3 regions of the Rhizobium viscosum genome follow, and region 1 is predicted to be linked to each of the others. Evidence: predicted binding sites of a transcription regulator. Region 1 holds the regulator's gene; each other region holds the start of a gene.

The links. The regulator PhoB, encoded in region 1, activates phosphate uptake and scavenging genes when phosphate is short. The targets are predictions, from matches to a motif close to TGTCATNNANCTGTCAT.
Positions count from the first base shown of each region.
Region 2: the regulator PhoB is predicted to act here: its motif matches at 3,469-3,485, upstream of H4W29_RS00480 (toxic anion resistance protein).
Region 3: the regulator PhoB is predicted to act here: its motif matches at 2,784-2,800, upstream of H4W29_RS09630 (NAD-glutamate dehydrogenase).

Region 1 is NZ_JADBEC010000001.1:1,350,627-1,357,556, forward strand. It holds gene H4W29_RS06795 (Hsp33 family molecular chaperone) at 1-488, opposite strand, end outside; gene argF (ornithine carbamoyltransferase) at 580-1,497, opposite strand; gene H4W29_RS06805 (aspartate aminotransferase family protein) at 1,543-2,742, opposite strand; gene H4W29_RS06810 (GcrA family cell cycle regulator) at 3,167-3,697, shown strand; gene H4W29_RS06815 (pyrroline-5-carboxylate reductase) at 3,999-4,787, shown strand; gene phoB (phosphate regulon transcriptional regulator PhoB) at 4,912-5,595, opposite strand; gene phoU (phosphate signaling complex protein PhoU) at 5,726-6,439, opposite strand; gene pstB (phosphate ABC transporter ATP-binding protein PstB) at 6,484-6,930, opposite strand, start outside.
Region 2 is NZ_JADBEC010000001.1:100,621-107,550, reverse strand. It holds gene H4W29_RS00500 (GNAT family N-acetyltransferase) at 1-1,186, opposite strand, end outside; gene H4W29_RS00495 (glycerophosphodiester phosphodiesterase) at 1,264-1,983, opposite strand; gene H4W29_RS00490 (RidA family protein) at 1,983-2,450, opposite strand; gene H4W29_RS00485 (cell envelope integrity EipB family protein) at 2,601-3,440, shown strand; gene H4W29_RS00480 (toxic anion resistance protein) at 3,648-4,724, shown strand; gene H4W29_RS00475 (substrate-binding domain-containing protein) at 4,736-6,307, shown strand; gene H4W29_RS00470 (5-bromo-4-chloroindolyl phosphate hydrolysis family protein) at 6,315-6,930, shown strand, end outside.
Region 3 is NZ_JADBEC010000001.1:1,928,386-1,935,315, reverse strand. It holds gene H4W29_RS09645 (GGDEF domain-containing protein) at 1-1,062, opposite strand, end outside; gene H4W29_RS09640 (carbonic anhydrase) at 1,154-1,795, opposite strand; gene pdxY (pyridoxal kinase PdxY) at 1,856-2,731, opposite strand; gene H4W29_RS09630 (NAD-glutamate dehydrogenase) at 3,008-6,930, shown strand, end outside.

The DNA of each region.
Region 1 (6,930 bases):
AAATAGACACCGGCAATGTCTTCCAGCGAGGTACCGTCAAGTGCCACGATGCCCTGATAGGGCTGACTGAACTTGCCCTGATCGATGGTGAAGGCGAGCACGCCCTTGCCGAGAAGCTGTTCCGGCTCGGTTTCGCCTGCCGCAATCGCCTTGTCGAGCGAGGCCTGATCGAAGCGGGCATAGGCCCGGACGTTTTCCGGCGTGGAGAAATCGGCAACCAGGAGATCGACGGGACCGTCGCTCTTGGTCTGGACAGTGAACTTGCCCTCGAATTTCAGCGAGGTGCCGAGCAGCACCGTGAGCACCACCACCTCTGCCAGAAGGCGGGCGACGGGCGTGGGATAGTGATGGCGTTCGAGGATTGAATCCAGCATCGGGCCGAGCTGGACGGCGCGACCGCGCACATCCAGCCCTTCCACCTGGAAGGGGACGACATGATCATCGCCGGCGAAATCGAACTCGCCGAGGGCGGCGGCAGCTTCTGCCATGGCTTTCACTCCTGTTTTGTCAGAGCAGCCGGCTAGCGCACCGGCTGCTTGCGCAGCCGCGAGTTTAGGACTCGCGACATCCGATTATGGTTCAGATCGCGCCCAGGCACCAAGCAAGAATCGACTTCTGCGCATGAAGGCGGTTTTCCGCCTCATCGAAGACCACGGATTGCGGGCCATCGATCACCTCATCCGTCACCTCCTCGCCGCGATGGGCGGGGAGGCAATGCATGAACAATGCATCTTTGCCGGCCTGCGCCATCAAATGCGCGTTGACCTGATAAGGCTGGAAGACATTGTGACCGCGAGCCCGATGTTCCTGATTCATGGAGACCCAGGTATCGGTCACCACACAATCGACGCCGGCGACCGCACGGTCAGCATCATGGTAAAGCATGATTTCGGCGCCCTCATTGCGGGCCCAGTTCAGATAGTGATCCTTCGGCTCGGAACCAAGGGGTACGGCCATGTTCATGCGGTAGCCGAAACGGGCAGCCCCTTCCACGAGGGAATGCAGCACGTTGTTGCCGTCGCCCGTCCAGGCGATCGTCTTGCCCTTGATCGGGCCGCGATGCTCTTCGAAGGTCATGATATCGGCCATGATCTGGCAGGGATGGGTGTCGTCCGTCAGCGCGTTGATGACAGGCACCGTGGCGTGCTCGGCAAGCTCCAGCATACGGCTGTGGTCGGTCGTGCGGATCATGATGGCATCGACATAACGCGACAGGACCTTGGCGGTGTCGCCGATCGTCTCGGCGCGGCCGAGCTGCATTTCGGTGCCGGACAGGAACAAGGTCTCGCCGCCGAGCTGGCGCATGCCGACATCGAAGGAGACGCGGGTTCGCGTGGACGGTTTTTCGAAGATCATGGCGAGCATCTTGCCGGCGAGCGGCTTGTCACCGCTACCTGCCTTGAAAGCCTGCTTTCGCAGCTTGGCATCGTCCATGATGGTTCTGAGGTCGGACGTGGTGACTGCAGAGAGATCGAGGAAGTGTTTGGGGGAAGCCATTGTTCGTTACCTGCTACGCCCGCCGGCGGGCGGGGCAATGTCCTATCAAGCGGTCTTCTTGACCTTGGCGGCACGGATGCTTTCGGCAGCGCGTTCGAGACGGGAAAGACCCTCGCGCGCCTCCTCGGCGGTTACGACCAGCGGCGGCAGCAGGCGGATGACATTATCGCCTGCCGGGATTGCCAGAAGGTGTGCTGCGCGGATCTCCTTCAAGAGTTCTGCCGAGGGAATGGCAGCCTTGACGCCGAGCAGCAGACCTTCGCCCCTGATATCTTCGATCACATCGGGATAACGATCCTTGAGCGATGCAAGGCCCTGGCGGAAGATCAGAGTGACATCGCGCACGTGCTGCAGGAAGCCCTCGGCCAGGATAACATCGAGGACCGCGTTACCGACGGCCATGGCCAGCGGATTGCCGCCGTAGGTGGAACCATGCGTGCCGGCCTTCATGCCCGAGGCTGCTTCTGCGGTCGCAAGGCAGGCGCCAAGCGGGAAGCCGCCGCCGATACCCTTGGCGACCGCCATGATATCAGGCGTTATACCCGACCATTCATGGGCGAAGAGCTTGCCGGTGCGGCCGACGCCGGTCTGGACCTCGTCGAGGATGAGCAGCAGGCCATGCTCGTCGCAGAGCTGGCGGAGCGCCTTCATGAATTCCGACGTCGCCGGACGGACGCCGCCCTCGCCCTGCACCGGCTCGATGAGGATGCCGGCCGTCTTGTCGGTGATAGCGGCACGGACAGCCTCGACATCGCCGAAGGGCACCTGATCGAAACCGGGGGTCTTCGGGCCGAAACCTTCGAGATACTTTTCCTGGCCGCCGGCGGCGATCGTCGCCAGCGTGCGGCCATGGAAGGCGCCTTCGAAGGTGATGATATGGAAGCGCTCGGGATGACCCTTGGAGAACTGGTACCGGCGTGCCGTCTTGATGGCGCATTCGAGCGCCTCGGCGCCCGAATTGGTGAAGAACACCTTGTCGGCGAAAGTGGCATCCGTCAGGCGCTTGGCGAGCTTCTCCTGTCCCGGCACCTCATAGATATTGGAGAGATGCCAGACCTTGTCGGCCTGATCCTTGAGGGCGGCCACGACATGCGGATTGCCATGCCCCACGGAGGTAACGGCAACGCCCGCGCCGAAGTCCAGATATCGCTCGCCTGTTTCGGTGATCAGCCACACGCCTTCGCCTCGCTCGAACCGCAATGGGGCACGAGAATAGGTGTCATAAAGCGGCGAGGCTTCAGCCATGGCGCGATCTCCTGATCAGGTTCTGAGGCACCGGACTCCGGCTAAGAAAACCAGGTCCGAAAAATTAAAAATGCCGCCTTTCGGCGGCCTGGATCACTATTTACTTTTCGCACTGCAATGTCAACAAAACTGAGGATTTAGCGCATGCGTCAAGCCTGCAATCGGCTTTACAGGTCTATCAACAGCTAATGTTGCAGAAATGACTCTCTCGGGAAGCAAGTTGGGGAAAACCTCGAATTCGGATTCATCGGATTCCTGCGACTCTTGTCACAGAGTCAGGCTCACACTAGGTTAAAGTTCAATTACTAGACTGCATGCGGCGGAACTAGTCACCAAAATTGATCAGGCGTTTCTTGCTTCGGAGACTTCCGAGGCAACGGTGAGGGATTCTGCCATCACCAACGCGAAAGGTGGAGACAGGGCAATGAACTGGACAGACGAGCGTGTCGAGAAGCTCAAGAAGCTTTGGTCGGAGGGGCTGAGCGCCAGCCAGATCGCTGCGCAGCTTGGCGGCGTCAGTAGAAACGCTGTTATCGGCAAGGTTCACCGGCTCAGTCTTCCCGGCCGCGCCAAGGCCGGCGGCACGGCAACCGCCGCGCGCGCACCGAAGCGCAATACGTCGGCTCCGCGCGCGCCGAACTATGCGTCTCGCATCACCACCCGCACCGTTACCCGCCAGCAGGGCGCAACGATGCTGAAGGAAGAGATCGAGATCGAAACGGTCGAGGAAATGGAATACGTGCCGGCCAAGAACGTGGTCGTGCCGATCTCCCGCCGCCTCGGCCTGACGGAACTGACGGAGCGCACCTGCAAGTGGCCGGTCGGCGATCCGATGAAGGACGATTTCTATTTCTGCGGCTGCGACTCCCCGGATTCCTCGCCCTACTGCAATTATCACCAGCGCCTCGCCTACCAGCCGGTCAGCGAGCGCCGCAAGGCTGTCCGGGTCGGCTGACCCACGATTTTCCAACAGACGCAAAGTACCATCACCCCTCCTCGCCTTGCGCGGAGGGGTGATTTTTTAGCCGGCACAGGAGGGCTGGAAAACGGCTCCTGACCACGACTATTTGTCGGAGGCCGATCTCTGCCGTCCGTTCGCCATGCCGGACAATGCGAACTTATGTGGCCAAGGCCACCAAGCGTCTCAGCCCCAGACTGGCATGGAATGGTGGTCATGGCGCCGTAGCGCGATTTTCTGATACAGATGCGGTATTCTTGTCGAGTAGCACGGCGCAAACAGTCGCTCGGGGGTGCCAATGGAGATCGATCCAAAGCGGATGACAATCGGATTCGTCGGGACGGGCACGATTACCGACGCCGTCGTCACCGGATTGGGCAAGACAGCGTTTCGCGACACACCGATCGTGCTGTCACCGCGCAGCGCAAGCGTCGCGGCCCGCCTCGCGGAGGCAAACCGGAATGTATCGATCGCTTTGGGCAACCAGGATGTTCTCGACCGCTCCGATCTCGTATTTCTGGCAGTGAGGCCGCAAATTGCCGAGGAGGTCATCCGCTCGCTCCGATTTCGGCCGGGCCACCATGTCATCAGCTTTGTCGCGGCCACGCCAATGGATCAACTGCTGGCGTGGATCGATGAGCCGGTTCGCCTGAGCCTGGCAATTCCACTTCCGTTCGTTGCAGATCTCCAGGGGGCGACCGCGATCTACCCGCCCGACGAGGTTTCCCACGCCCTCTTTTCGGCGCTCGGAACGGCGATCCAGGTTGAAGACAAGCAGGAGTTCGAGCTTCTCGCGGTGGCAAGCTGCCTGATGGCCAGCTATTTCGGCATCCTGGACGCGACGTCGACCTGGCTCCAGAGCAAGGGGCTTTCGGGAACGGCTGGCGACGCCTACCTCCGTCAATTGTTTTCCGGCCTCGCCCATGCTGCCCGATCAAAACCTGTGGCGAGTTTTGATGAACTCATCGGCGAGCATTCGACCAAGGGCGGATTGAATGAACAGGTGCTCGAGGACTTTCGCGAGTTCGGCGGCACTGCGGCTTTGCAAAAGGCTCTTGATCGAATTCTTGTGCGCATCCGTCTGTAGAAAGCAGATCCTCTCGAGGTTCGCTTTCTGCGCCTGGTGTCGGCTTTCATGAGCTAGGGGTGCCAGATATGCAAACGGGCCGCCCGGCAAGCGAGCGACCCGTCTGGACCTCCGATCACTCGGATTAAGCTTCCATGGAATATCCCGCGCCGCGGACGGTGCGGATGACATCCTGCATGTTGGAGAAATTCAGCGCCTTGCGCAGGCGGCCGACATGGACGTCGACAGTGCGTTCGTCCACATAGATATCGTGGCCCCAGACGCCATCGAGGAGCTGCGAGCGGGAGAAGACCCTGCCCGGCGACGACATCAGGAATTCGAGCAGGCGGAATTCGGTCGGGCCGAGGCGGACTTCGCGGCTCTTGCGATGGACGCGATGGGTTTCGCGATCGAGCTCGATATCACCACATTTCAGAACCGTCGACAGCACCTCCGGACGGGCGCGGCGCAGCATCGCCTTGACGCGGGCAACGAGTTCCGGCGTGGAGAAGGGCTTGACGACATAGTCGTCGGCGCCGGTCGAGAGACCGCGAACGCGCTCGCTCTCTTCGCCGCGTGCCGTCAGCATGATGATCGGCAGGCGCTCGGTTTCCGGCCGCATGCGCAGCCGGCGGCAGAGCTCGATGCCGGAGACGCCGGGCAGCATCCAGTCCAGGATGAGCAGGTCCGGCGTGCGCTCCTGAAGCCGGATTTCGGCCTCGTCGCCACGAAGGATCGTATCCACCTCGAAACCTTCAGCTTCGAGGTTGTAGCGGAGAAGCACGCTCAGCGCCTCTTCATCTTCAACAACTGCAACTCTTGGGATCATGCGTGTCAGTCTCCTAATGCATGATCCTTAAACCGGGGGTGATTTAAGCGGGGGGACCATGCAGGAACTCGGAATGGGCTGCGACCCATGCGCGCCCCAGCGGGGCGCGCACATAATCGGCAGTTCAGGATTACTCCGTCACCGCACCAACGGTATTGGCGCTGTCGTCCTTCGGACGCTCGCCTTCCGGCTGGGCGCCAGTTGCCATGTAGTAGATCGTCTCGGCAATGTTGGTCGCATGGTCGCCGATGCGCTCGATGTTCTTGGCGCAGAAGAGAAGATGCGTGCAGCTCGTGATGTTGCGCGGATCTTCCATCATGTAGGTGAGGAGTTCGCGGAACAGCGAGGTGTACATCGCGTCGATCTCATCGTCGCGCTCGCGGATGGACTTGGCCTTGTCGGCCGAGCGATTGGTGTAGACGTCGAGCACTTCCTTGAGCTGGACGAGTGCCAGTTCGGAGAGATGCTCGAGACCGCGGGCGAGCTTGCGCGGAACGCCGGTGCTCTGGACGGCGATGACGCGCTTGGCCGTGTTCTTGCCGAGATCGCCGACGCGCTCGAGGTCGGCGGCGATGCGGATCGAACCCATGATCTCACGAAGGTCGGAGGCCATCGGCTGGCGACGGGCGATCGTGACGATCGCCTTGTCGTTGATCTCGCGCTCCGCGTGATCGAGGATCACGTCGTCGGAAATGACCTTCTGGGCGAGTGCGGTGTCACCGTTAACAAGCGCACGGACGGCGTCGGCGCCCATCTGCTCGGCAAGGCCGCCCATCTCGGAAATGCGCCGGGACAGGAATTTCAGATCGTCGTCATAGGCGGAAAAAATATGTGTCGATGCCATGGGGCTTTGTCCTCGAAAATCGGGAAGGCTTCACATCGCCAAAATCAGCCGAACCGGCCCATGATATAGTCCTGGGTGCGCGGATCGTCCGGATTGGTGAACATCTTGTCGGTATCGTTTTCCTCGACCAGGTTGCCGAGGTGGAACATGGCCGTACGCTGTGATACGCGAGCGGCCTGCTGCATGGAATGCGTCACGATGACGATGGTGTAGTTCTCACGCAGCTCGTGGATCAGCTCTTCGACCTTGGCAGTCGCGATCGGGTCGAGCGCCGAGCACGGCTCGTCCATCAGGATGACTTCCGGGCTGACGGCAACGGCGCGTGCGATGCACAGACGCTGCTGCTGACCACCGGAAAGGCCGGTGCCGGATTCATGCACACGATCCTTGACCTCATTCCAGAGGCCGGCGCGCTGCAGGCTCGACTCGACGATCTGGTCGAGGTCGGCCTTGGACTTGGCGAGGCCGTGGATGCGCGGGCCGTAGGAGAC
Region 2 (6,930 bases), 1.3 Mb from region 1:
GTTCGCCTTTGCGGAAGGGAGTGTGTTCAGCAAGCATCTCATTCATATATTCGACATCCTCCCGCTCGCGCTCGAGATAGTCGGCAACGGCGCGCCGCAATCCCGCATGGGCGATATAGTGCGCCGAATGCGTTGTCACCGGCAGGTAACCGCGCGCAAGCTTATGTTCGCCCTGCGCTCCGGCCTCCACTTTCTTGAGGCCTTTTTCGAGCGCAAAATCGATGGCCTGATGGTAGCAGACCTCGAAATGCAGGAAGGGGTGATCCTCGATGCAGCCCCAGTGCCGCCCGTAGAGCGTATCGCCGCCGATGAAGTTGATGGCACCCGCTATATAACGGCCGTCGCGTTTTGCCATGACCAGCAGGATGTCGTCGGCCATGCGCTCGCCGATCAGCGAGTAGAATTTGCGCGTCAGATAAGGCCGGCCCCATTTGCGCCCGCCCGTATCCATGTAGAAGGCGAAGAACTGGTCCCAGGTTTTTTCGGTCAGGTCCTTGCCGGTCAGCCAGTCAATGGTGATGCCGTTCTCAACCGCCGTCCGACGCTCCTTGCGTAGTGCCTTGCGCTTGCGGGAGGCAAGCGTTTCCAGGAACGCGTCGTGATTGGCATAACCTTCATTGATGAAATGAAACTGCTTGTCGGTGCGGTGCAGGTAGCCGTCGGTCTCGAAGACCGGCATCTCGTCCTCGGGCACAAAAGTGATATGGGCCGAGGAAATATCGAGGCGGCGGACGACCTCTTTGAGGCTTTCCGCCATCGCATTCTGAATTGGCAGTCTTGCAAACCCTTGGGCCACGAGCAGGCGCGGGCCGGTCGCGGGCGTAAACGGGATCGAGCATTGCAGCTTCGGATAATAGCTGCCGCCGGCCCGTTCAAAAGCGTCTGCCCAGCCATGATCGAAGACATATTCGCCCTGGCTGTGGTTCTTGAGGTAGCCGGGCAAGGCGCCGACCAGTTCACCCTTGTCCGTCTCCAGAAGCATGTGATGGCCAAGCCAGCCGGTCTGAGCGGTGGCCGAGCCGGATTCTTCCAGCGACGAGAGAAAGGCGTGCGAGACGAAGGGATTATAAGTGACGCTGTCGCACGTCTTTGATGCTCCCGAAAGCCTGGACCAGCGTTCGGGGGAAATCGCGGTGAATGATCGCTCGATGCGGATGGAAAGTTCGTCTGACGATTCGTCTGTCATGAAGCAAATGCGAAGCCGTTAGGGGAGGGAGCGGGCTCCCTCCCAGTCTGCGCACGATCTTGTCGAAAAAGCGAGCGTCAAACCGCCGCGCGCGGATCGAAGCCCTCGAAAGTCATTTGATCGGCATTCTCGAAAGTCTGCTTGCGAGCCTGTTCATCACGCACCGTCCAGGTGATGACCGGAATGCCCTTGTCGCGCTGGCCGGCGATGAACGGATTCGGCAGGTCGGCATAATAATAGGAGATGAAATCGAGGCCGAGTCCCATCGCTTTTTCATGCTCTGCATATTCCTCCGGCGTATTGCCGTTGGCCGTCAGCCCGATCGGGTAGGGCGCGTTGAGCTCCTTGAGATCTTTCAGCAGCCAATGGTCGAAGCTCATCAGCGCGACCTTGCCTTCATAGCCCTCGAGCACGTCGAGAACGGCTTCGGCAAAGCCCTCGTCGTCGGCTTCGCGGCCCTTGAGTTCCAGCACCAGCGGCACCTTGCCCTGCACGAGCGCGAGAAGCTGCTTCAGCGTCGGCACCTTGTCCTTCGTGCCGCCGACGGCGATCAGCCCGAGTTCCTGGGAGGTCCGTTCCCGCACGTCGCCCTTGAGGTTGCAGAGACGTTCCAGATCTTCATCATGGAAGATGACCGGCACGCCATCAGAGGCATAGTGCAGGTCGCATTCGATGGCAAAGCCCGCTTCGACCGCCCGCGAAAAAGCCGAGAGCGTGTTTTCCCAGATGGCATTGTTGAGGTCGTGGTAGCCGCGATGCGCAACCGGCAGCTCTTTGATCCAGGCGGCATTCGTCATTATGCGATTTCCATGATAGCATCGATTTCGACTGCTGCATTGAGCGGCAGGGCTGCCATACCGACGGCAGCGCGGGCATGTTTGCCGGCTTCGCCGAGCACGCCGGCGATCAGGTTCGAAGCGCCGTTGATGACGAGGTGCTGCTCGACAAAATCAGGTGCTGACGCAACGAAGCCGTTGAGCTTGATGACGCGGCGGATGCGGCTGAGATCGCCGCCAAGGGCTGTCTTCGCCTGCGCAAGAATGTTGATGGCGCAAAGCTCTGCGGCGCGCTGGCCCGTGGCAACATCGACATCTTTGCCGAGATGTCCCGTCACGGCGACCTTGCCGCCTTCGAGCGGCAATTGACCGGAAATAGTGAGAAGATTGCCGCTGACGACATAGGGGACATAATTGGCGGCAGGTGCTGCGGCTTCGGGCAAGGTTATCCCCATTTCCGACAGGCGCGTTGCGATTTGATCGGACATTTTCGTCTCCGCTTTTGTTGTCAATGCTTCAAAAATTATGCATCAAGACTAGAATCTTTAATGTGACAGTTTCGAGCCTCGATTTGGCCGCCTCGATTTGGCCGAAACGGTTCTTATAACATCGCGGACGAGTCCAATAGGAGTTAATGAATGTTCCGATCGTCACTTGCCGCTCTTCTCCTCGCGAGCGTCTCCGCCAATGGTTCGGCGGCCGCGCCGGCGACGAGCGCTGCGATCGCGACCGGGCTCGTCGCTCACCGCGCCGTTTACGACCTGGAACTGAAGGACGCTTCGGAGCGCTCCGGCATCGCCTCCATGTATGGCCGCATGGTCTATGAGTTCGACGGCAATTACTGCGAAGGCTTTACCACCAATTTCCGCTTCGTCACCCAGATCGATACCGGCGACAACGTGCGCGTCAGCGACCAGCAGACCAAGACGTTCGAGAGCCTGAAGGATGGCAAGTTCACCTTCGATACAAAGTCTTTCACCGACGACCAGCTCGACAAGGAAGTCAACGGTGCGGCTCAGGATAAGCCGGAAGGCGTGAAGGTAGACCTCACGCAGCCGGCAAGCCGTGAACTCCAGCTCGAGGAAAGCCGCTTTCCGACCGAGCACATGCTCGACGTCATCAAGAACGCCAAGGATGGCAAGCGCTTCTTCGAGGCCCGCGTCTTCGACGGTTCCGACGATGGCGACAAATCCTTGGTGACAACGACGATCGTGGGCAAGCAAGAGACTCCGGTCACGGATGAGGCAGATGCCGGCAATGCCGGCCAGTTCGCCAAGGCCGCCTTCTGGCCGGTGACGATCTCCTATTTCAACGAGAATGCCAAATCCGACACCCTGCCGGTCTACCGCATGTCGTTCAAGCTCTATGAGAATGGCATTACGCGGGATTTGACGATGGACTACGGCGATTTCGTGCTGACCGGTAAGCTTGCCAAGCTCGAGCTTCTTGACAAGAAGGCCGCGCCGGTCTGCCAGTAAGGCGGCATTCGCCGCAAGCTTAAGCGACTGTCATAAAAGCTTATTTCTAGTGCCGCTAAACTGTGAGCTCGCAAATGAGTCGTTGCGGAGCCGGTATTGCGTGGATGCCGAGTTTCCCAGCCTCGAAAGTGGATGATCCATTTGCCGCTAAAATGGGTTTGCAATTCGTAAGACCAATTGCACCACAAGCCGAGAAAGACGACCCGAATGGCCGACACCGATCTCGCAACTGTTCAGAATGCCGCCCTGCCGCCCGTTGCTGCCGATCTCTCCGAAGTCGCCCGCATTACCGACACCATCAGTATTGCGGACCGCGCCGGAATTTCCGTCTACGGCGACCGCGCGCAGCAGGCCGTCAGTGACTATGCCGACAGGATCCTGCGCGAGGTGCGCAACAAGGATCTCGGCGATGTCGGCAGGCTTTTGACCGACATCATCCTGAAATCGAAGAGCCTCGATCCAGCGTCCCTCAAGGACAAGGGTTTCCTGAGCCGCATGTTCCTCTCCGCCAAGGCGCGTCTCGAACGCTTCAAGGAGGAGTTCGAAGACGTAGCTGGCCAGATCGACCGCATCGGCCTGGAGCTCGACCGCCACAAGGATACGCTGCGCCGCGACATCGCCCTGCTCGACGATCTGCATGAAGAGACGAAACAGTCGATCGTAAGGCTCGATGCCTATGTGCAGGCAGGCAAGAACTTCGCCGAGCATTTCCGCTCGCTCGAGCTGCCGAAGCTGAAGAGCGCCGCCGACGCCGCGGTCTCCGGCCCCGGCGGCGGCATGCTGGAAGCCCAGACCTATCAGGACAGTCTCCAGGCGCTCGACCGGCTGGAAAAGCGTATCTTCTATCTGCAGCAGGCCCGCCAACTCGGCATCCAGCAGCTTCCGCAGATCCGCATCGTCCAGGCCGGCGACGAAACATTGATCGAGAATCTGCAGGCGACCTCGGCGCTGACGGTCCCTGCGTGGAAGCAGAAGATGGTCATCCTTCTCGGTCTTACCCAGCAGAAATCGGCCCTCGACCTGCAGAAGACGGTGACCGACGCCACCAATGACATGATCCGCCAGGCCTCGGAAATGATGAAGGATCAGGCGATTGCCATCGAGCAGCAGTCGCAGCGCGGCATCGTTGATATGGAGACGCTTGCCAAGGCCAATCAGGATCTGATCGACACCGTCACCGGCGTGCTGCGCGTGCAGGAGGAGGGCCGCAAGAAGCGCGCCCAGGCCGAGCAGCAGATGGAACAGCTGACGATCGACCTCAAGAAGGCGATGACCCAGGCGTGACCGGCAAAACCATGATCCGATCATTCCTCTGCGCACTGGCGCTATCTGGTCTCGCTGCGTTGGCAGGCTGTGATGCTTTCAGCGGCGGTCCGAATTTCTCGGTCGTTTCCGGCTCGGAAAACACCGTCTTGCAGCCGATCATCGAGGAGTTCTGTAAGGAGAAGCACGCGACCTGCTCCTTCAAATATGAAGGCACGCTCGATATCGGCCTCGCGCTGCAAAGCGATCAGGGTGTCGAGCAGGACGCCGTCTGGCCGGCCTCCAGCGTCTGGGTCGACATGTTCGATACCAAACGCAGGGTCAAGGACCTGACGTCTGTAGCGCAGACGCCCGTCATCCTCGGCGTGCGCAAGTCGAAGGCCGAGCAGTTCGGCTGGGTCGGCAAGGATGTTTTCATGAAGGATATCCTGGCGGCCGTGAAAAGCGGCTCGATGAAGTTTCTGATGACATCGGCTACCCAGTCGAACTCCGGTGCCAGCGCCTATCTCTCCATGCTCTCCAGTGCGCTCGGCAACAAGCCGGTGATCGAACCCGGCGATCTTGACGACAAGACGGTTCAGGACACCGTTCGAAGCCTGCTTGCCGGTGTCGCGCGCTCCTCCGGCTCTTCGGGCTGGCTCGCCGACCTCTATACGGATTCCGCCAGCAACGGCACGACCTACGATGCCATGTGGAATTATGAGGCGGTCATCAAGGAAACCAACGACAAGCTCACGGGTATGGGCAAGGAGCCGCTTTACGCCATCTATCCCGCCGATGGCGTGGCGATGGCGGATTCACCAATCGGCTTTGTCGATCATGGCCGCGGTCCTGAGGTCCAGACCTTCTTCAAGGACTTGCTCGCCTATCTGCGCTCGCCCGATGTTCAGAAGAAGATTGCCGAAACCGGTCGCCGCCTGCCGCTCGGCGGCGTCACTGCTGAACCGGAGCCGAGCTGGAATTTCGATCCGGCCAAACTGGTGACCGCGATCCGCATGCCGGAACCAACGGTAATCCGTCAGGCACTCACGCTCTATCAGGCGGCACTTCGCAAACCGTCACTGACGGCGCTCTGCCTCGATTTTTCGGGCTCCATGCAGGGGGACGGCGAGAACAGTCTGCAGCAGGCGATGCGTTTCCTCTTCACGCCCGAGGAAGCAAGCAAGGTGCTGGTGCAATGGTCGCCGGCCGACCACATCTTCGTCATTCCCTTCGATGCCAATGTCCGCGATATCTTTTCGGCTTCGGGTGATGCGATGGAGCAGCAGGGGCTTCTCAACGCAGTGTCCGGCCAGCATGCCGGCGGCGGCACCAATATGTATGCCTGCGCCGAAAGGGCGCTCCAGCAGATGGCAAAAACGGCTGATCTGTCTAATTATCTGCCGGCGATCATCATCATGACCGACGGCAGATCCGATGACCAAAGTGCGGCCTTCATGAGCGATTGGAACGCTATGGAACCACGCGTGCCGATCTTCGGCATTACCTTCGGCGATGCGGACAAGACCCAGCTGGACAGTCTGGCGGCGGCGACAGCGGCCCGCGTCTTCGACGGTCGCTCGGACCTTGCGGCAGCGTTCCGCACCGCCCGCGGTTATAACTAGGACCGGCATGGGTAACTGGCTCGGCAATGACGGCAACTGGATCGTGGCGGGAGTGGTGACGGCCATTCTCGTCCCCGTTCTGGCTTTTGCTGCCGGCATGCCGTTCTGGATTGCCGCCGTTATCGGCCTTCTGGTTTTTGCCGGCCTCGTTTTCCTGCTGGCGCCACGCAGGCTTTTCGAAGGTCTCGATATCAAGATGATCGGCCGCGGTCGCGTTGCCTTCGCGAGAGAATTGCTGGAAGGGGCTGTGCCCGCCGCACAAAGGCTGGAAACGACCGCGGACGATATCACTGACAAGCAGACGGCAGCGCGCGTGCGCCACCTAGTGGAAATCGCCGCCGATGTCTTCCGCAAGGTGGAGGCGAGGCCGGAAAGTGCCAATTCCGTACGCCGCTTCCTCAGCTACTATCTGCCGCGTGCGGCTGAAGTCGCCGAGAGCTTTGCGGTGATCGAGGCGAAACGCGCCCCTGACATCAGGCAGTTGGAGGATGTTCGCGCCGTGCTGGTGAAGCTCGAGGATGCCTTCGTTCACTATGCCGATGGCCTTGTCGATGCTGAGCTTGGCACGCTCGATACCGACCTGCGCCTCATCCAGGCATCGCTCAAAGAGGATCTCGGACGCT
Region 3 (6,930 bases), 580 kb from region 1:
TTGCGCAGCATTGCGTAGCTCGTTGATGAGCAGTTCGCGTTCTCCTGTGACACGGGCGACGAGACGGATGCCCCGAACCGCAAGCGCCACAATAAGGGCAACGAGCAGCACCAGTCCGGATGACAACGCAAGCACGATCGTCATATGAATGTGCGAGCGCATCGACAGCTTCTGTCCGGTCACATGAATATCATCGGTGACCGAAGCGATTTTCTGCCGCAGGAAATCCAGCCGCTCGTTCTGGATACCAATCCATTTGTCTCGGATAGCCTTGTCCGGCCGCAGCGCACCCGAAACCATGGCCTTGGTGAATGTATCGGCCCAGACCTCGTCGGGCTGAGCCCTATAAGCAAGGATCTCCCGGACGACAGGCGAGGAAGAATGAAAACGCAAGCGATCCATGCCGTTACCGAGCATCATTTCGCCTTGAACGAGCTGCTCGTGTGACATGGCGGAAAAGTCGGCTTGGTCGAAATAACGCTGGCCGAGGTTGCCGATCAGCCGCTCACCGTAATAGGTCAGCAGGATACTCATCAGCTCGCTGGATTTGCGCATCAACACGGGATCATGGATCCTCGACGAAAGCGACGAGACGAGACCAAGCTGCTTCAATCCGGCCTGACCGTAGATATGAACGGGGTTGCCGCCTTTGCCGTAATAACCTCGATCGACCGCCGAACGCGCCGCAACGATACGGCTGTAAGCAAGGCGGAGATCGGAAAGCTGTGACTGCAGACCGAGATCGAGCGCTTCAGCGGGCGGGAGGCTGGCATTGAAACGCGCGCGTTCGCTGTCGAGTGCGCCGCGCCTTTCCATCATGGCCGCCCTGGTTATCTCGTCCGGATTGTTGATGTAGGTTCGCGTCGCGACGAGTTCCGCCAGAATCTCATTAGCAGCAATCGATCCTCCACGAGCAAGAACATCGGCAAAGAGATGATCATTTTCGAGCGTGCGGTACTGCATGAGGGAGGAGCGGATCAACACCGCTCCTTCGGTAATCATGAAGACGAAGGGCAGCAGAATGGCGGCCAGCACCGCCCTTCTGATATTCTTGAATTTCAGCACTTCGAAATTCATGACTGATCCACGCGCATATACTGCCTGCAAGGCAGCTTAGTGGAATATCTTAAAAAACCGCTAAAGCGGTCTATCCCTAGATTTCGGGACGAATAAAATCGAGTGTCTCAGAATCCATCACCCAGAGCTCGCCCGTCGAAATATCGAACCAGGCGCCGTGAAGCTCCAGTTTGCCCTCTTCCTCGAGCGCCTTGATATCAGGGAAGGATCTGAGATTGTTGATCGAATTACGGATGGAGACCCGCTCCAGCGCAGTCTGCCGTTCGGCCGGCGTCATGACGTCGTTGCTGCCGATCTGTTCGGCGGCAGGGCGAACGAGCGACATCCAGCGGCCGATGAAATCGCCGGATGACAAAGGCTCGGCATCGGGATCGAGGGCTGCGCGGATACCGCCGCAGCGGCCATGGCCCATGACGACGATATTCTTGACCTTCAGTGCCTGCACGGCGAATTCGAGCGCTGCCGACGTGGAATGGAAATGGCCATCCGGTTCATAAGGCGGCACCATGTTGGCGACGTTGCGGATGACGAAGAGTTCGCCCGGCCCTGCATCGAAGATCAGTTCGGGAGCCGCGCGCGAGTCGCAACAGGCAATAACGAGCGTCGTCGGGTTTTGCCCGTTTTCCGCAAGCTGCCTATACCGGTCGCGCGCATCGGCATATCGCCCGCTCATGAAGTTGCGATAACCGTCCAGCAAGGAGTTAGGGAAGCTCATCATGTCTCTGGATTAGCGCGCGCGTGAGCCAAGATCAACTGCTGCGCTGCAAAAGCACGCGGCCTATTTTTTCCGCCGCTGGGCAGGATGGACGAGGTGACGCATCTGCACCATTGCCATTGGCGTCGAAAGGCTGGAGGCATCGCTTGCCAGCATCAGCTCATTGCTGCCGCGCTTCACGGCACGCGCCAGAACCTCGAACACGCTGGCGGTCGCCAGCTGCAGCGCCTTTTCATCCTCCATGCCGGAAAGCAGGCGAGAGAGGAAAAGGGCGGCAAGCAGGTCGCCGAGCCCATTTGGTGGGTTTTCAACGACACGGTGTTCGGCAAGCAGGGCATGCCTTCCGGAAAGATAGAGATTGCCGGTCCCGCCCGCCATCATCGGCACCGCCGATGTGACAAGCATGCGCGAGGGCCCAAGCGAAAGTGCGGCCTCCATGACCGCATTGTTGTCATCGAGCGCCGCGCCTGAAAGCCAGGCAAGTTCGTACCGGTTCGGCGTTGCGAGCGAGGCAAGCGGTATCAGATGATCACGGATCGCCTCGGCTGTCGCTTCCGGCACGTAGAGGCCGCCGAGATCGCCCATGACCGGATCGCAGACATAGAGCAGCTCCGGATTCTTCTCGCGCAGGGATGCAACGAGTTTCGCGACGGAGCGAGCCTGGGCTGCGTTGCCGAAGTAGCCCGACAAGACGGCCTTGACCTCGCCGATCCATGGCGCACGGATGAGATCGTCGATCGCCGCCTCGAAATCGGCCTCGGCGAAGGTCAGCCGTGTCGACCGGCCATGACCGGGATGCCAGGGCAGCACGATCGTCGGCAGCGCCCAGACCTGATGGCCGAGCGTTTCCAGCGCGAAGACGGCGGCACGGTTTCCAACCGATCCCCGCACGACATGGCTGGAGATGACGATGACTGCGCCCGCTGCATTTTCCGACATGGCATCTGAATCCGAATTTCGACCGCCGTTGATGATATTTTTGACCAGGCGCTGTCAACCATTCTTCACGCGAGCGTGGAAATGTGCGGCGGGACGGAAAAGCCGGATAAGGTCATTTTACCGTCCATCGGCATAAAACGACCTAAAAGCTTTCGAAATCTCTCGTCAGCATAGCCAAAAAAGCACGAAAACGACTTTTCGAGGCCCTCTTTTAAGGATTCTTTCGAAGAACCTTCTGCTAACTTGCCCACATCAAAACAATCGGGGGGATGATCCATGGCCGCCAGAAACAATCCGAAACGGGAAAAGCAGATCGAGAGCGCGCGCAAAATCGCTGCCGCGACCGGCGAGCCCCATCTCGATCCCGAAATCCTCTTCGGCCGCGCAAGCGGCGACGACCTCGAACTCTACACACCAGAAATGCTTGCGCTTTCCGCAGTACACTCGGCAGCCGAGCTCGCCGCCTGGAACGGCAAGGTGCCGCGCGTCAGCGTCGACACCGTCGCTGATGTCACGCCCGATGGCGTTGCAATCTCCATCCTTTCGGTGACGGATCACAATAGGCCGTTCCTCTACGAATCCGTCATGGGTGAGGTGACCAGCACATACCGCGATATTTTTATGGCAGTTCATCCGATCCTGATCCTGGAAGACGGCAAGGCCCCGGAACTCTATTCCGCCGATGTGCCGAGCGACCCGGCAAAGCGGGTCAGCCATATCCAGCTTCACATTTCGCCGCTGAGCCCCTCCCAGGCCGCCGACCTGATCAAGCGGATCAAGGCAGTACTCGAACAGGTGGAGCTTGCCGTTTCAGACTGGAAGCCGATGCTTGCCCGCGTCGATGAAGTGATTTCAGAGCTTTCGAATTACAACGCCAGCCGCAAGAAGGCCGACCGCGACGAGGCGGTCGCCTTCCTGACCTGGCTGCGTGACGAGAACTTCACCTTCCTCGGCATGCGCGACTACGTCTATTCCGGCAAGGGTGCCGATGCCAAGGTCGAACGTGACAAGGGAACAGGCCTCGGCATTCTCTCCAACCCTGAGGTCCTTGTTCTGCGCACCGGCAAGGACGCCGTGACGACGACGCCGGAAATCCTCGCCTTTCTCGATGGTCCCGACTTCCTGATCGTCACCAAGGCCAATGTGAAATCCATCGTCCACCGCCGTGCCTATATGGACTATGTCGGCGTCAAGCGCTTCGACGCGCAGGGCAACGTAACGGGGGAACTCCGCATCGTCGGCCTGTTCACTTCGACCGCCTACACTTCCTCTGCCAGCGAAATTCCGTTGCTCCGGTCCAAGATCGAGAAGGTGAAGGAGCATTTCGGCTTCGACCCGATGAGCCATTCGGGCCGCATGCTCGACAACACGCTGGAATCCTATCCCCGTGACGATCTCTTCCAGATCGATACCCCGCTGCTCGCGACCTTTGCAGAACAGATCAATGACCTCACCGATCGCCCGCGCGTGCGAGTGCTGCCGCGCATAGACCATTTCGACCGCTTTGTTTCAGTCATCGTCTTCGTGCCGCGCGAGGAATATGACTCGATCGTGCGCGAACGCATCGGCACCTATCTGAAGACCGTCTATGACGGCCGTGTTTCCGCCTATTATCCAGCCTTCCCGGAAGGTGGGGTGGCTCGCGTTCACTTTATCATCGGCCGCTCGGGCGGTAAGACGCCACGCATCCATCAGGCCAAGCTCGAGGAGACGATCCGCCAGATCACCGCGCGCTGGGACAGCCGCTTCGAGATGCTCGCCGGCCCCAAGGCGCCGAAGCTCGGCGTCAGCAATGCCTTCCAGGAAGCCTTCACGCCGGATGAAGCGGTCGGCGATCTGCCTGACATCACCGCATGCGCCGCCGGCGAGCCGATCCGCATCGAATTCTACTATCGCCAGGACGATGAACGCGGCCGCATCTTGTCGCTGAAGATCTTCCATTCCGGCGAGCAGCTGCCGCTGTCGCGCCGCGTGCCTCTACTCGAAAACCTCGGCTTCAACGTCCTGAGCGAACGGACCTTCGATATCGAAGTTCCGGCCACCGACGGCGCCATCAACATCGTCGTGCTGCACGACATGGAACTCGAGGCCCGCAGCGGTGCGGACATTGACCTCGCACGTTTCGGCGCACCGCTCGAAGAAGCCTTCGTCGCAGCCTTCAGCGACACGATCGACAATGACAGCTTCAACCGGCTGATCCTGTCGGCCGGCCTCTCAGCCCGCGAGGTGAATGTTCTGCGTGCCTATGCGCGCTATCTGCGCCAGGCCGGTATCGCCTATTCGCAGGATTATATCGCAACCACCCTCGACAAATATCCTGCCATCGCCGCTTCGCTCTTCCGCCTCTTCCACAACACGCTCGATACGAAGCTGTCGGAAAAAACTCGTGTCAAGAAGCTCGCCGAACTGCATCAGGCAATCGAAGCCGAGCTTGCCGACGTACCGAGCCTGGATGACGACCGTATCCTGCGCCGCTATGTCAACATCGTCGATGCGACGCTGCGCACCAATTATTTCCAACGCAATGCCGATGGAACACCGAAGGCGATGCTCGCCTTCAAGCTTGACCCGCACCTGGTGGATGGCCTGCCGGAACCGAAGCCCTTCCGCGAAATCTTCGTGTATGGCGTGGAAGTGGAAGGCGTGCATCTGCGCTTCGGCCGCGTTGCCCGTGGCGGCCTGCGCTGGTCGGACCGCGCCGAGGACTACCGCACCGAAGTTCTGGGCCTCGTGAAGGCGCAGCAGGTCAAGAATGCCGTGATCGTGCCTGTCGGTGCCAAGGGCGGTTTCTATCCCAAGAGACTGCCGGTCGGCGGCAGCCGCGAGGAGATCTTCAATGCAGGCAGGGAAGCCTACAAAACCTATATCCGTACCCTGCTTTCCATCACAGACAACATCTCCGGCGCCGACATCATCGCGCCTGACAATACGGTGCGCCTCGATGGCGATGACCCCTATTTCGTCGTCGCCGCCGACAAGGGCACGGCAACCTTCTCCGACACAGCCAATGCACTCGCCCAGGAAGCGGGTTTCTGGCTGGACGATGCCTTTGCGTCAGGCGGCTCGGCCGGTTACGACCACAAGAAGATGGGCATCACCGCCCGCGGCGCCTGGGAAACGGTGAAGCGCCACTTCCGCGAAATGGACATCGATATCCAGACGACGCCTTTTACCGTTTCCGGCGTCGGCGACATGTCGGGTGACGTTTTCGGCAACGGCATGTTGCTTTCGCCGAAGATCAGGCTGCTGGCCGCCTTCGACCATCGCGACATCGTCATCGATCCCGATCCGGACATGGAAAAGACGCTTCGTGAGCGCCAGCGCCTGTTCAACCTTCCGCGCTCAAGCTGGCAGGACTTCGACAAGTCTGTCCTATCAAAAGGCGCGATGATTATCTCGCGCTCGGCAAAGTCGGTGACGCTGACGCCGGAGGCCGTAGCCGCAATCGGCATCGATAAGGCGGTCGCCACACCCTTCGAGATCATGACGGCGATCCTGAAGAGCCCGGTCGACCTGCTCTGGTTTGGCGGCATCGGCACCTACGTGAAGGCCGCATCCGAAACTGATGCGGAAGTGGGCGACCGCGCCAACGATCCGATCCGCATCACGGCCGACGAAGTGCGCGCCAAGGTAATCGGCGAGGGCGCCAATCTCGGCGTCACGCAGAAGGGCCGCATTGCCTATGGCCTGAAGGGCGGACGCAGCAATTCCGATGCTATCGACAACTCCGCCGGCGTCAACACGTCGGACGTCGAGGTCAATATCAAGATCGCGCTGGCAAACGCCATGCATGAACAGCGCCTCAGCCGGGCAAAGCGCGACCAGCTTCTCGGCAGCATGACCGATGAAGTGGCCGGTCTCGTGCTGCGCAACAACTACCTGCAGTCCCTGGCGATCTCGCTGACATCCCGCAAGGGAACGGCAAACGGCCTGGAACTCGGCCGTTTCATGAGCGTGCTGGAAGCAGCCGGCCAGCTGAACCGTAAGGTCGAGACGCTTCCTGACGACGCCTCCCTGTCCGAACGCTACACGGCCGGACGGCCGCTGACGCGCCCCGAGATCGGCGTGCTGCTCTCCTATGCCAAGATCGTGCTCTTCGACGCGCTGATCGCCAGTGAATTACCCGATGATCCTTATTTCGTCAGCACGCTTTTCAACTACTTCCCGGCCAAGATGCAGAAGTCGAACGCGTCCGATAT